One region of the Thermosyntropha tengcongensis genome, then DNA from elsewhere that is predicted to be linked to it. Evidence: riboswitches for the same ligand, from Rfam matches in the RefSeq annotation. Region 1 holds a riboswitch; the other holds the start of a gene.

The links. Region 1 has a riboswitch for cobalamin ahead of ACZ42E_RS11160 (energy-coupling factor ABC transporter permease). Riboswitches for the same ligand answer to the same signal wherever they lie in the genome.
Region 2: linked by a shared signal. The riboswitch ahead of ACZ42E_RS01925 (prenyltransferase/squalene oxidase repeat-containing protein) and the one ahead of ACZ42E_RS11160 (energy-coupling factor ABC transporter permease) in region 1 are both predicted to bind cobalamin.

Annotation. Positions count from the first base shown of each region.
Region 1 covers NZ_AP042437.1:2,279,881-2,286,243, forward strand. The annotation lists gene ACZ42E_RS11150 (sigma-54 interaction domain-containing protein) at 1-1,273, shown strand, start outside; gene cobO (cob(I)yrinic acid a,c-diamide adenosyltransferase) at 1,401-1,922, shown strand; cobalamin riboswitch at 2,026-2,208, shown strand; gene ACZ42E_RS11160 (energy-coupling factor ABC transporter permease) at 2,336-3,022, shown strand; gene ACZ42E_RS11165 (energy-coupling factor ABC transporter substrate-binding protein) at 3,009-3,302, shown strand; gene cbiQ (cobalt ECF transporter T component CbiQ) at 3,292-4,059, shown strand; gene ACZ42E_RS11175 (energy-coupling factor ABC transporter ATP-binding protein) at 4,107-4,988, shown strand; gene cbiD (cobalt-precorrin-5B (C(1))-methyltransferase CbiD) at 4,975-6,114, shown strand; gene cbiE (precorrin-6y C5,15-methyltransferase (decarboxylating) subunit CbiE) at 6,093-6,363, shown strand, end outside.
Region 2 covers NZ_AP042437.1:405,982-412,344, reverse strand. The annotation lists gene ACZ42E_RS01930 (S-layer homology domain-containing protein) at 1-433, opposite strand, end outside; gene ACZ42E_RS01925 (prenyltransferase/squalene oxidase repeat-containing protein) at 450-1,754, opposite strand; cobalamin riboswitch at 1,880-2,094, opposite strand; gene ACZ42E_RS01920 (nucleobase:cation symporter-2 family protein) at 2,275-3,600, opposite strand; rRNA gene rrf (5S ribosomal RNA) at 3,962-4,076, opposite strand; rRNA gene ACZ42E_RS01910 (23S ribosomal RNA) at 4,137-6,363, opposite strand, start outside.

The DNA of each region.
Region 1 (6,363 bases):
GTTGTCAGAAGAAGGAAGCACCATATTGAAAGTTTTGCGTACTGGTAAGCCTAGCCTTAAGCAGGAACAGGAGATAATGAATTTGCATGGGCGCAAGTTTTATCTCTATACCAGCACCATTCCCGTAATTATTGATGGGGAAATACGGGGGGCTGTTGATATATCAAAAGATCTTTCGGAAATAAAAGATTTGATGGAAAAAGTCATTGGCCTTCGTGAGGAAGTTAAAGCATATCGAAAACTGGATAAAAATTTATCCGTAAATGAAGAGGCATATTATACTTTTGATGATATTATAGGCGAATCAATGACGATAAAAGAAATAAAAGAAAAGATGCTAAAAGCGGCGCGCGGCAATTTCCCTATTTTTGTCTATGGGGAAACTGGAACGGGAAAAGAGTTGTTAGTCCAGGCAATCCACAATGCTAGCCCACGACGGAAAGGACCTTTTATTGCTCAAAATTGTGCCGCTTTGCCAGAAAATCTCATGGAAGCTATTTTGTTTGGCACGGTGAAAGGAAGTTTTACAGGAGCGGAAAATAGGCCAGGCCTTGTTGAATTGGCTGATGGCGGGACGTTGTTTTTAGATGAGATTACTTGTCTGCGCTTTGATCTGCAGGCTAAACTGTTACGTTTTTTGCAGGAAGGCTATGTGCGGCGCATAGGTGATAATAAGGTGAGAAAGGTGGATGTGCGTGTTATGAGCGCTACCAATGTGGAACCTCAGGAAGCGCTGGAGAAAAAGCTGCTAAGGCCGGATCTATTTTATCGGCTTAATGTTATGAGCTTGAGGTTGCCCCCTCTCCGGGAAAGGATGGAGGACATACCGCTTTTGGTAAAGTCTTTTATTAGCCAGTTTAATCGTCAGCTGGGCAAGGATATCCAAGGGATAAGCCGTGAGGTTGAGGGAGTATTGATGAATTATCAGTGGCCGGGGAATATAAGGGAGCTGCGGGGAGTCATAGAATACGCGGCTAATTTCTGCGACGGAAAATTTATTCAGCTGCAAGATTTGCCAGAATATATTCTAAAGAATGCTTACGAAATAAGCGATAAAGAAATAAATCTTGAAGAGATAGATTGGGATCAGGATTTGCGAAGTTTTTTGCAGGCTATGGAAGCAGAGCTTATACGCAGGGCGTTGAAAAAAGCGCATGGCACTGTGAGCAAAGCTGCCAAAATGCTAGGCATACCACGGCAGACTCTCCAATATAAAATGAAAATACTAGGGATTGAAATGGAGGATATGTCGCAAGAAATGCTAAAAAATTAGCAGGTGGTGACTATAATCGGGCAAAATATCGAAGAGCAGGTGGGAAAAATAAAGCTGCTTCTTGGTCTGAAAGGTGGTATGGATTTTGCATAAAGGTATAAATAAAGACCAAGAAGGAGGAACCTGGGTGAAAAAAGGGTTGGTGATGGTATATACAGGAAATGGGAAGGGCAAAACTACTGCGGCGTTAGGGCTGGCTTTTAGGTGTTTGGGGCATGGTAAAAAAGTGTACATGATTCAGTTTATGAAAGGTGGAGGGGAGTACGGAGAGATTCAAGCTGCTCGTTTTTTTCCCAATTTTACATTGGTTCAGAGAGGGATGTCTTCTTTTGTGAGAAAAGGGACACCGCGTCGTGAAGATGTGGAGTTGGCGGAAAAAGGCTTGGAACTGGCTAGAGAGATTTTAAAAGATGGCAGCTATGAACTAGTTATTTTAGATGAAATAAATGTGGCTGTAAGTTTTGGTCTTTTAAAAGAAAGTGATGTCCTGGAGCTTATAGACCTAAAACCTGAACATGTTACAATGGTTCTAACAGGACGTTACGCTCCGCCTGGGATTATTGAAAGGGCGGATATGGTAAGTGAAGTTATGGAGGTAAAACATCATTATAAACAGGGGATAACTTCTCAACCAGGTATAGAATATTGATAAGATTTTAATTTTATGCATCATAATTTTTTACTCTTGCTCAATAATTAGGTATAATATTTTTGTATAAAAAATTTTTAGGTTGTAAAATATAGTTTGATTTTAATTGAGTAAGGCAACTGGTGCCCAGTTTTGTGCTGGGCTTAAAAGGGAAACCGGTGAAAATCCGGTGCGGTCCCGCCACTGTGAGGGGGATGGATTGCGTAGAATGCCACTGGGGATTCCTGGGAAGGTGCGTGATTCGATGAACCCGAGCCAGGAGACCTGCCAGTTGCTGTACCCTTTAAGGCCTGCGAGGACGGGTAAAAGGGAGGTGGGGATATTTGTGCCTGTAAGGTGCCTCCGTCTCGCTGGCTGAGTCGGAGGCATATTATTTTTCGCGAGTTTTAAAAATATAGGGGAGGTTGTTTATCATGCATATTATGGAAGGTTTTTTGCCTTCTGAACATTGTGCCTTATGGGCTGCAGCAGCTGCGCCCGTCGTGGCTTATGGAGCGAGCAAGATAAAAAAGATGGTTCAGGAATATCCAGAAACTAAGATGTTAGTGGGTTTTGGGGCAGCTTTTATCTTTGTGCTTTCTGCCCTTAAATTGCCTTCTGTAACAGGGAGCTGCTCGCATCCTACAGGCACTGGGCTGGCTACTATACTATTTGGGCCTTCAGTTGTCGCGGTACTAGGATTGATAGTTCTTGTTTTTCAGGCTTTGCTGCTAGCGCATGGGGGGTTGACTACTTTGGGGGCTAACACCTTTTCTATGGCGATTGCTGGGCCTGTGGTGGCTTATCTTGTTTACAAGGCGGGGCAGAAATTGCGCTTGCCCTGGACAGTAAATGTGTTTTTAGCAGCATGCTTGGGAGATTTGTTTACCTATGTTGTCACTTCTATGCAGCTGGCCTTGGCTTTCCCTGATCCAGTAGGAGGTTTATGGGCTTCATTTGCTAAATTTGGCTCGATATTTGCCGTGACTCAGATCCCGTTAGCGGTGGTGGAAGGGTTTGTAAGTGTTTTAGTTTTTGATATGCTGATTAAATATGGCCGTGAGGAGCTTTCTTTGATTGGAGTACTGGCAGAGGGGGAAAAGGGTGATGTTGTCGCTTAAAACGAAAGCATTGATTTTGGTGCTGATAGTTTTAATATGTATTGTGCCTTTATGGCTAGTTAATAGCAATGGGGAGGAAGTTTTTGGAGGCGCTGATTCTAAGGCTGAAGAGGTAGTGGGAGAAGTAGCGCCTAATTATGAGGTCTGGTTTGAACCGCTGTTTGAGCCTCCCAGCGGGGAAATTGAGAGCCTTTTGTTTGCTCTGCAGGCAGCTTTAGGAGCAGGCGTGATTGGCTATTATGTGGGATATAAGGTGAGAGGAAATAGAGATGCTGATTGAAAGCTATGCCTGGAAAAGTTACTGGCGGGACTATCATCCCTTAGAAAAATTAAGCCTGGCATTGGTTGTTATGATCTTGTGCTTTTATTTATCTCAGCTTATTCTGCAGTTTGTGCTGTGGCTTATAGTATTTTTCCTGACGATAAAAGGAGGGGTGAGGTTATCTGATTACCTGAAAATTTACATACTGCCAGCAGGGTTTTTGGTTTTTAGCCTGGTAGGCATCGCGCTTGTTTTTAATCCCGCTGATACTTGTTTGTTAAGCTTTAAAATAGGCATGACAAATTGGGGGATAACATCTTACAGCCTGCGTGCTGCCTCAGAAGTAGGGATTAGAACAATGATAATGATAGGAGCGTTAACTTTTTTGGCACTCAGCACGCCTGTTTTAGAATTAGTTTCTGCTTTTCAAGGGATAGGTGCTAAAGGGATACTTTGCGAAATAATTTACATTAGCTATAGAATTATCGCGATTTTGTTGGAAGTGGGAGAAAGGATAGTTAGGGCTGAGTACCTTCGTTTAGGATATGTGGGCTTTAGGCAGTCCTTAAGGTCAGTAGTTTTGCTTGTTTTTGGGCTGTTTAGGGCCAGTATGGCGCGCTATCAGGAAATGAAGACAGTAGTTGAGGCTCGGGGGGTAGAGGCCAAGATACCTGTGGTTGAGCTTTATCAACCGTTGAATTTTTTTCGCTTGGCAGCCATATGGGGGTCAGGGGCTCTTGTTGTTGTGCTCAGCAAGGTGTTAGGAGGCGTGTAATAGCTTGTACCAAATTGATTTTTACATGTTATAGGGGAAGGATATCGATGAATAATGATTGGGCAATAATGGGTTTAAGAGGAGTAGGCTTTAAATATGACAGGGAATATGTGATCTCAAAAATTACTCTTGACCTTCCAAAAGGCAAGAAGATTGTCATACTGGGGCCCAATGGGGCGGGTAAGACAACTTTGCTCTATGTCATGTGTGGTTTGCTAAAACCGCAGGAAGGGGAAGTATTTTTTAAAGGGAAGAAAATTGGCTTTTCCCGCAATGAGCTAAAAGAGTTCAGAACAAAAGTGGGAATAGTTATGCAGAATCCGGATGTTAATCTCATATGTCCGCTGGTTGCCCAGGATGTAGCTTATGGGCCAACTAATTTAGGATTTTCGCCGGGTAAGGTAAGGGAGAGGGTGGAGGAGGCTTTGTCAGCAGTAGGCATGCTGGGAATGCGAGAACAAGTAGTTCATGAGCTTAGTTTTGGCCAAAAACAGCGGGTGGCTTTAGCGGGGGTGCTGGCGATGAAGCCGGAAGTGATTTTGCTGGATGAGCCTACAGCAGGCCTTGATCACAAAGGAGCCACTTCTTTTTTTGAGGCTTTAGAATGCCTGGTAGCTGAAGGTACTACGATTGTTATGTCTACTCATGATATAGATTTGGCTTGGTCATGGGCTGACTATTTTATATTGATCAATAAAGGCGAAAAAATATGGGAAGGCGACTTTGCAGAACTTTCCAAATATCCTGAGTTGCTTGCTAAGGCTGAGCTAGGTTTCCCGCATGTGGTCAGATTTTTTTTGCTGCTTAAAGAAAAAGGCCTTTTTTTGGAAAGCATGAGAGTGCCAAGAAATATGGAAGAGCTCGCTTCTATGATGGGTATAAGTGAAGTTTCGAAAGAGAGGTGTTTTAAAAGTTTTGGATGGGCGTGAATTTTGGTTTAAAGCCCATGATGGAAGATTATGGAAAAGAGGGTTGACAACTGGAACCTGTGCAGCAGCTGCAGCAAAGGCAGCGACAAAAGCTTTTATTACCGGAGAGGTTCCCGAAAAAGTGACTGTGCAGCTGCCAGGAGGGCAAAAGGTTACGGTAACAGTTAAGGAAGGATGGGTCAAAAAAGATGTTGCAGCCTGTGCAGTAGTCAAGGATGCGGGGGATGACCCGGATGTAACAGATGGCATAACGATATGGGCTGCTGTCTGTCCGAATGAGGAGGGCTTTGTAATCGAAGGAGGGGAAGGAGTAGGAAAGGTAACTAAACCTGGCCTGGGGCTGAAAGTCGGAGAAGCAGCTATCAATAAGGTCCCCAGGCTGATGATAGAGGAATCAGTTAGGGAAATCGCTGGAAACAAGGTAAATTTTAAGGTGGTAATATCTGTGCCTGGAGGGGATAAAATTGCCCAGAAAACAATGAATCCCAAGGTAGGGGTGGTGGGGGGGATTTCTATACTGGGGACAACAGGGATTGTGGAACCGATGTCAGACGATGCGTTTAAGAAAGCGCTTGTTATACCCCTTGTTCAGGCCGCAGATGAAGGATATGAAAGTATAGTAATGGTTCCAGGCAGGCAGGGCAGCAGATGGGCGCAGGAAAAGCTGGGAATAAATGAAGCCAGGGTTATTGTTTGCAGTAATTATGTAGGCTTTATGCTTTTGGAGTCCGCACGCTTAGGTATGAGTGAAGTGATTTTTGTGGGACATATAGGCAAGCTCATAAAACTGGCGGGAGGTATATTTAATACCCACAGCAAGGTAGCTGATGCCAGATTGGAAGTGCTGGCTGCTTATGCGGGGGCTGCGGGGCTTAAAGCGGAAAAGATAAGGGAAATTTTGGCTTCCCCTACCGTCGAGGCAGCCTGTGGGATTATAGAAAAAGAGGGGATGGGCTTTTTGTTAAATGAGATAGCAGAAATAGCTAGCAGAAAAGCCAGGGAATACGCTGAAAATCGATTAGAGGTAGGGATGATTATGCTTTACAGGGATGGCAGTATAGCTGGCAAAGACAAGTATGCTGAGGATTGGGGGATTAAAAACGGGTGCCAACTAAGCTTTATGTAGTCGGGACAGGGCCTGGAGGCAAGGAATATTTGTTGCCTGTTGCGGAAAAAAAGATAAATGAAGCAGAAGTATTATTTGGGGCCAAGAAAGTACTGGAGATGTTTCCAGAGCATCAGGGAAATAAATATGAGATAAGTGGCGATATAGATAGCTTGCGCGGTTTAATAGAGAAACAGCTGGAGCTTGGCAAGAAGGTTGCTGTACTGCTTGGCGGCGATCCTTGTTTTTATAGCTTGCTTAAGAATATCA
Region 2 (6,363 bases), 450 kb from region 1:
CATCCATAAGGGGGAAATCCCCGCTTATGACAGTTCTGCCATTATCGTCTGTTATGCTGAGGTAGGCCCGGTTTTCTACCTCCTGCCCGCTTCCCCCGCCAGGGGAAGAAGGGCTGTCAGTTACGGTTATGCTGGCAATGACTGTCGTTGTTCCTCCTCCCAGATAAGCCCGGTAACTGCCCGCAGGCAGGATAATGCGGAAACTGTAGCTTCCGCTGGCATCGCTCAAGGTTTGCCCTATATAAGCCTTCTTGCTCCCATCCGCCTTTTCTACCACCAGGCTTACCCCGCTCAAAGGGGAAGCGTCATTTCCGCTTATGACAACCGTATTTCCACTTACACTGGCCTCTGCCCCCCACGCCGGCAGGACAAGGCTTAAACAGAGGAAAAGGGAGATAAGAAAAGCTAAAAATTTATATTTGCCTCTTTTCATCCCTCAACTCCCCCTTTTAGCTGTTTACCTTAAACACTACCGGCTTTGCAAGCGGAGTTCTGTTCTGCCAGTTGTCCCACACCATAATCCTTGCCTCATAGGTTCCGTTTTCTATAATGCTCATGCCGCCGCTTATGCTTTCACTCTGGCCGGCAGCTACATTTTTGGCCAGAGAGGTGTAATACACCATCTTTTCCGGCTTGTCTTTTTCTACCCTGTAAAGCCCTGCCACCGTCAGGGTTTCCTTATCCTGTCCTTCCGGATTATTTATCCTCATAGAAAAGCTCCAGTCAGTTCCCGCATTTGGAGAAGAAGGCACAGTAATGCTTATATATAATCTCTCCAATGGGGGAAGAGAATTATTATACTTGGAAACATAACCTCCGTTTACCTTCTTTAAGTCAGCCAGGGCAAGAAGCGCACTGCGGGTAGACATAGTGTTTGCCTCACCAGGCTTCCAGGGAGCATAAAAAGCTCCATTTTCCAGCTGATATTTGAGCAGGGCATCCACCATAGTCTTGTTATCCTTTTTCCATTCATCTCCCTGCGGATCTATGCCCAGGGCTACCAGAGCTTCAATGACTGCCGCAATAGAATCCGGGGATTCGCTCTGGACTTCTTCTCCATTCCAGATATAAAACCCAAAACCAGCTTTATCATTCTGCTTGTTCTTTAAAAACTCCAATGCCCTGTTTATCGTTTCATTTACATTTCCGTCATTCTTATACGGTGCCAGGGCTACAAGGGCATGCGCGGTCGAGTCAATATCTACCCCCCAGCCGCTTTCGTCAAACCCGCCGGCATAAGGGTCACCCTCCGGCTTCTGTTTGGAACATATATAATTTACCGCCCCGGTTTCATTAAAAGAAACACTTATTCCATTTTTCTTTGCCAAATTAAGGGCAATTACTGCCCAGATAGTCTGGTTCAGGGTATCTTCATTGTCAGTTGAGCTGAAATATCCGCCTGCTTTCTGCATACTCTGCAGGGTACCTACATAGCCTGCCACATCTTCACCCCTGGCCAGTCCGCCTATGATTAAGCGGGCATAATCCGAAGGCTTTTGCGGATTTTGCGGGCTTAAAAGAGCTATCTCCAGATTTCCCGCTTTTCTAAGCCCCAAAGCCGCCCAGTCTCCATCACCTTCGCCAAAAGCCGCAATATTGCTGTTAACATAAAGGCAGGCCTTCGTAAGCGCCTCATTTATATCGTCATCGCTTGCTGCCTTTACCGGCAGGACATAAGAAAAACCCAGAATAAGCTGCCATAAAATAAGCACCACCAGTATCGAATAAAACCTGCATACCGACCTTTTTTTCATTTTTCCTAACCTCCCTGTTTAATGCTTGCCAAAAATAAAAAAACGCCCGACTAACTGGTCAGACGCAGGTCAGGTGGCTTTTTTCGCACCATCCTTTTCTCCTCCCTTCTTATCCCCAGAAGTCAGATTTTTTCGCCCTGCTGGCAGGTCTCCTGGCTTAAGGTCATCCTACTCCCGGCTCCTTCCCATATACACCCCCGGCTCCTGCCAAAGCATGTATACAGTGGATTTGATGCCGGTTTCGTCCCTAACACAGTAGGGGGAACTGCAGCGGATTCTCACCGCTTTCCCTTTTAAAACAGCCGCATAAACGGCTGTTACCAGCAAAGCCTATTCATTTTTAAAGCTAGAAGATATTTTAAAGCAAAAATATGCTAATAGCAAGGATATCAAAAACCTTTTCAAATGAAACAGATGAAACAGGGGACGGTTCTTTGTTTCACTAAAGTGAAACAAAGAACCGTCCCCTGTCAAAAAAAATCCCCCATTAAGGGAGATTTAAAATCAATTTCTATTCAATCTATGCATCATATTCCCTGTCTCTTGGTAAAAGCAGATTAAGTACCACAGCCGTAATAGCACCGGTAACAATACCAGAAGAGAGAAGAATCTGCAGTGCTTCCGGCAGATGGGATAAAATATCCGGTCTAAAGGTTACTCCTAAACCGAGTCCAAAAGATACAGCAATGATAATAAGGTTTCTTCTGGTCAAATTTTCCTGTCTCATTATATTAAGACCAGCACCGGCAATCATTCCAAACATGATTATTCCTGCTCCACCTAAAACCGGATTGGGCATAATAGCAATTAAAGCTCCCAGTTTTGGGAAAAGCCCCATCAGCATAAGGATTATACCTGCCAGCATAACTACATAGCGGCTGGCCACACCGGTGAGAGAAACTACCCCGATATTCTGGCTAAAGGTAGTAGTAGCACCAGAGTTGAAAATTCCAGCAATTCCAGCACCAACCCCGTCACAGAGGATACCAGCTGCCAGCTCATCATCATTTAGTTTTTTGCCCGAAGCTTCACCCAAAGCCAGCAGGTCTCCGATACTTTCAATCGCCGAAACCACATAAGCTACAGCAAAAGGTAAAATAGCTGCCCAGCTAAAATGGAAACCATACTTCAAAGGAACCGGAACGGAAAACCAGGCAGCCTGGACAACCGGTGTAAAATCAAGTTTGCCCATAAAGAAGGCTACAATATAACCAAAGATTATTCCCAAAAGAATAGCCGAGGCACTTATCATACCTTTCCCAAACTGGTTTAAAAGAATTACCACAATCATTACTAAAATTGCCAACGCCAGGTTGGAAAGGCTTCCGTAGTCAGGAGCACCCACGCCACCTGCAGCCCAGTCAATACTTACAGCAATAAGGGTTAATCCGATCAAAGATACTACAGAACCAGTAACAATAGGAGGGAACAATTTTCTAAGCTGAGGAATAAAGCGGCTTAAAATAATCTCAGTAAGAGAGGCAACTATAGTAGCAGTATATATGCCACCCAATCCTAATTTACTTCCCACAGCAATAGAAGGACCAACAAATCCGAAGTTAGTTCCCATAACACAAGGCATTTTAGCTCCCACAGGCCCTACTCCGCGGGATTGAATAAAGGTAACCAGTCCGGAAGCAAAAAGTGCACAGCTCACTATAAATGCTAAATCCTGAATAGGAACTTTTAAAACACCGCCAACTACCAGAGGAACAGCAACAACACCAGCAAAAGCAGCCAAGATGTGCTGAATAGCTAAAGGAATGGCCACTGCTAGAGAAGGTTTGTCCTCGATGTGAAAACGAATTTCCGGATTCACTTCACGGCTTACAGTTTCTACTGACATCAAAACCCTCCTTATTGTTTAGTACAGTGCATTGTTTAGTACGACCAAACAAGAAAATAGCCAGTAAAATTTTCTAAATCTTTACCTTTTCCGCCACCTCCTTTAGCCAACTGCAACCTTATGCCGTCCCTCCTTCTAAAAAATTTTTAATTTACATATAATCCTGTCTTATATCCATGCAATGACCATGCCAATATAGGAAACCTAATAATACTTATATTTTGTCGAAAAGTGCGAAAAAAATACCCTGAAAATATTTCCTACAAAGAAAAAAATTCACCTGAAACAGGGGACGGTTCTCTGTTTCATTTTGAAACAGAGAACCGTCCCCTGTTTCAGAGATGTTTCAGAAAAAAATAAATCCTGGCAACGACCTACTCTCCCACAGCTTCAGCTGCAGTACCATCGGCGCTGGAGGGCTTAACTTCCGTGTTCGGGATGGGTACGGGTGTTTCCCCTCCGCTATCGTCACCAGGAATTCTTCTTCCCTGAATCCCTCAAAACTGCAGATAGCGCTTTCATCACCTCAAGGCTCCTAGGTCAAGACCTCGATCTATTAGTACCGGTCGGCTTAATACATCGCTGTACTTACACCCCCGGCCTATCTACCACCTAGACTCGATGGGATCTTACCTCCTTACCGGAGTGGGAGAACTCATCTTGGGGTTGGCTTCGCGCTTAGATGCTTTCAGCGCTTATCCATTCCAGACATAGCTACCCAGCTGTGCCCCTGGCGAGACAACTGGTACACCAGCGGTCTGTCCATCCCGGTCCTCTCGTACTAGGGACAGCTCCCCTCAATTCTCCTGCGCCTGCGATGGATAGGGACCGAACTGTCTCACGACGTTCTGAACCCAGCTCACGTACCACTTTAATGGGCGAACAGCCCAACCCTTGGGACCTTCTCCAGCCCCAGGATGTGATGAGCCGACATCGAGGTGCCAAACCTCCCCGTCGATGTGAACTCTTGGGGGAGATAAGCCTGTTATCCCCGGGGTAGCTTTTATCCGATGAGCGACGGCCCTTCCACTCGGTACCGCCGGATCACTAAGCCCGACTTTCGTCCCTGCTCGAAATGTCTCTCTCGCAGTCAAGCTCCCTTCTGCCTTTACACTCTTCGCGCGATTTCCATCCGCGCTGAGGGAACCTTTGGGCGCCTCCGTTACCCTTTAGGAGGCGACCGCCCCAGTCAAACTGCCCACCTGACACTGTCCCTGCACCAGATTATGGTGCCAGGTTAGAACCCCAGTAATCCAAGAGTGGTATCCCACCAGCGGCTCCAGCAGACCTGGCGACCTGCTTTCTCTGCCTCCCACCTATCCTGTACATGGACTACCAAGATCCAATGTCAAGCTGCAGTAAAGCTCCACGGGGTCTTTCTGTCCTATCGCAGGTAATCGGCATCTTCACCGATACTACAATTTCACCGAGCCCCTCGTCGAGACAGTGCCCAGATCGTTACGCCTTTCGTGCGGGTCTGAACTTACCAGACAAGGAATTTCGCTACCTTAGGACCGTTATAGTTACGGCCGCCGTTCACTGGGGCTTCGGTTCAGAGCTTCGCCCTCTCGAGCTAACCCTTCCCCTTAACCTTCCAGCACCGGGCAGGCGTCAGCCTCTATACTTCATCTTTCGATTTCGCAGAGACCTGTGTTTTTGGTAAACAGTCGCCTGGGCCTATTCTCTGCGGCTCTCTCACGCTCGCTAACGTCTGCTAGCTCACGCTACCAGAGCACCCCTTCTCCCGAAGTTACGGGGTCATTTTGCCGAGTTCCTTAACGAGGGTTCTCTCGCGCGCCTTAGGATTCTCTCCTCGCCTACCTGTGTCGGTTTGCGGTACGGGCACCCTGCTTCTCGCTAGAGGCTTTTCTCGGCAGTATGGATTCAGTGACTTCGGTACTTACTTTCCCTCCCCTTCACACCTCAGGATTTCGTGAGGCGGATTTGCCTACCTCACTCCCTACGTGCTTGGACGCACTCTTCCATCCGTGCGCTTCACCTATCCTCCTGCGTCACCCCCTCGCTCAAACGAAGCTCGGGTGGCACTGGAATCTCAACCAGTTGTCCATCCCCTACGCCCTTAGGCCTCGGGTTAGGTCCCGGCTTACCCTGGGCGGACGAGCCTTCCCCAGGAATCCTTAGGCTTCCGGCGGGCAGGATTCTCACCTGCCTTCTCGCTTACTCATGCCAGCATTCTCTCTTCCTGTAAGTCCACCACTCCTTTCGGTATGGCTTCTGCCCTACAGGAATGCTCCCCTACCAATTACCTTCCACGGTAATTCCGTAGCTTCGGTACTATGCTTAGCCCCGTTATATTTTCGGCGCAGTGCCACTTGACCAGTGAGCTGTTACGCACTCTTTAAATGATGGCTGCTTCTAAGCCAACATCCTGGCTGTCTTCGTAGCACTACCTCCTTTCCCACTTAGCATAGATTTCGGGACCTTAGCTGACGGTCTGGGCTCTTTCCCTCTCGTCCATGAACCTTATCACCCATGGACTGACTGCCAGTCACCACCTTATGGTATTCGCAGTTTGGGAAGGTTCGGTAACCCGGTAAGGCCCCTAGCCTAACCAGTGCTCTACCCCCATAAGGCTCCTAACTGACGCTAGCCCTAAAGCTATTTCGGGGAGAACCAGCTATATCCGAGTTCGATTGGCATTTCACCCCTATCCACAGCTCATCCACGTACTTTTCAACGTACTCTGGTTCGGGCCTCCACGATGTGCTACCATCGCTTCACCCTGGCCATGGATAGATCACC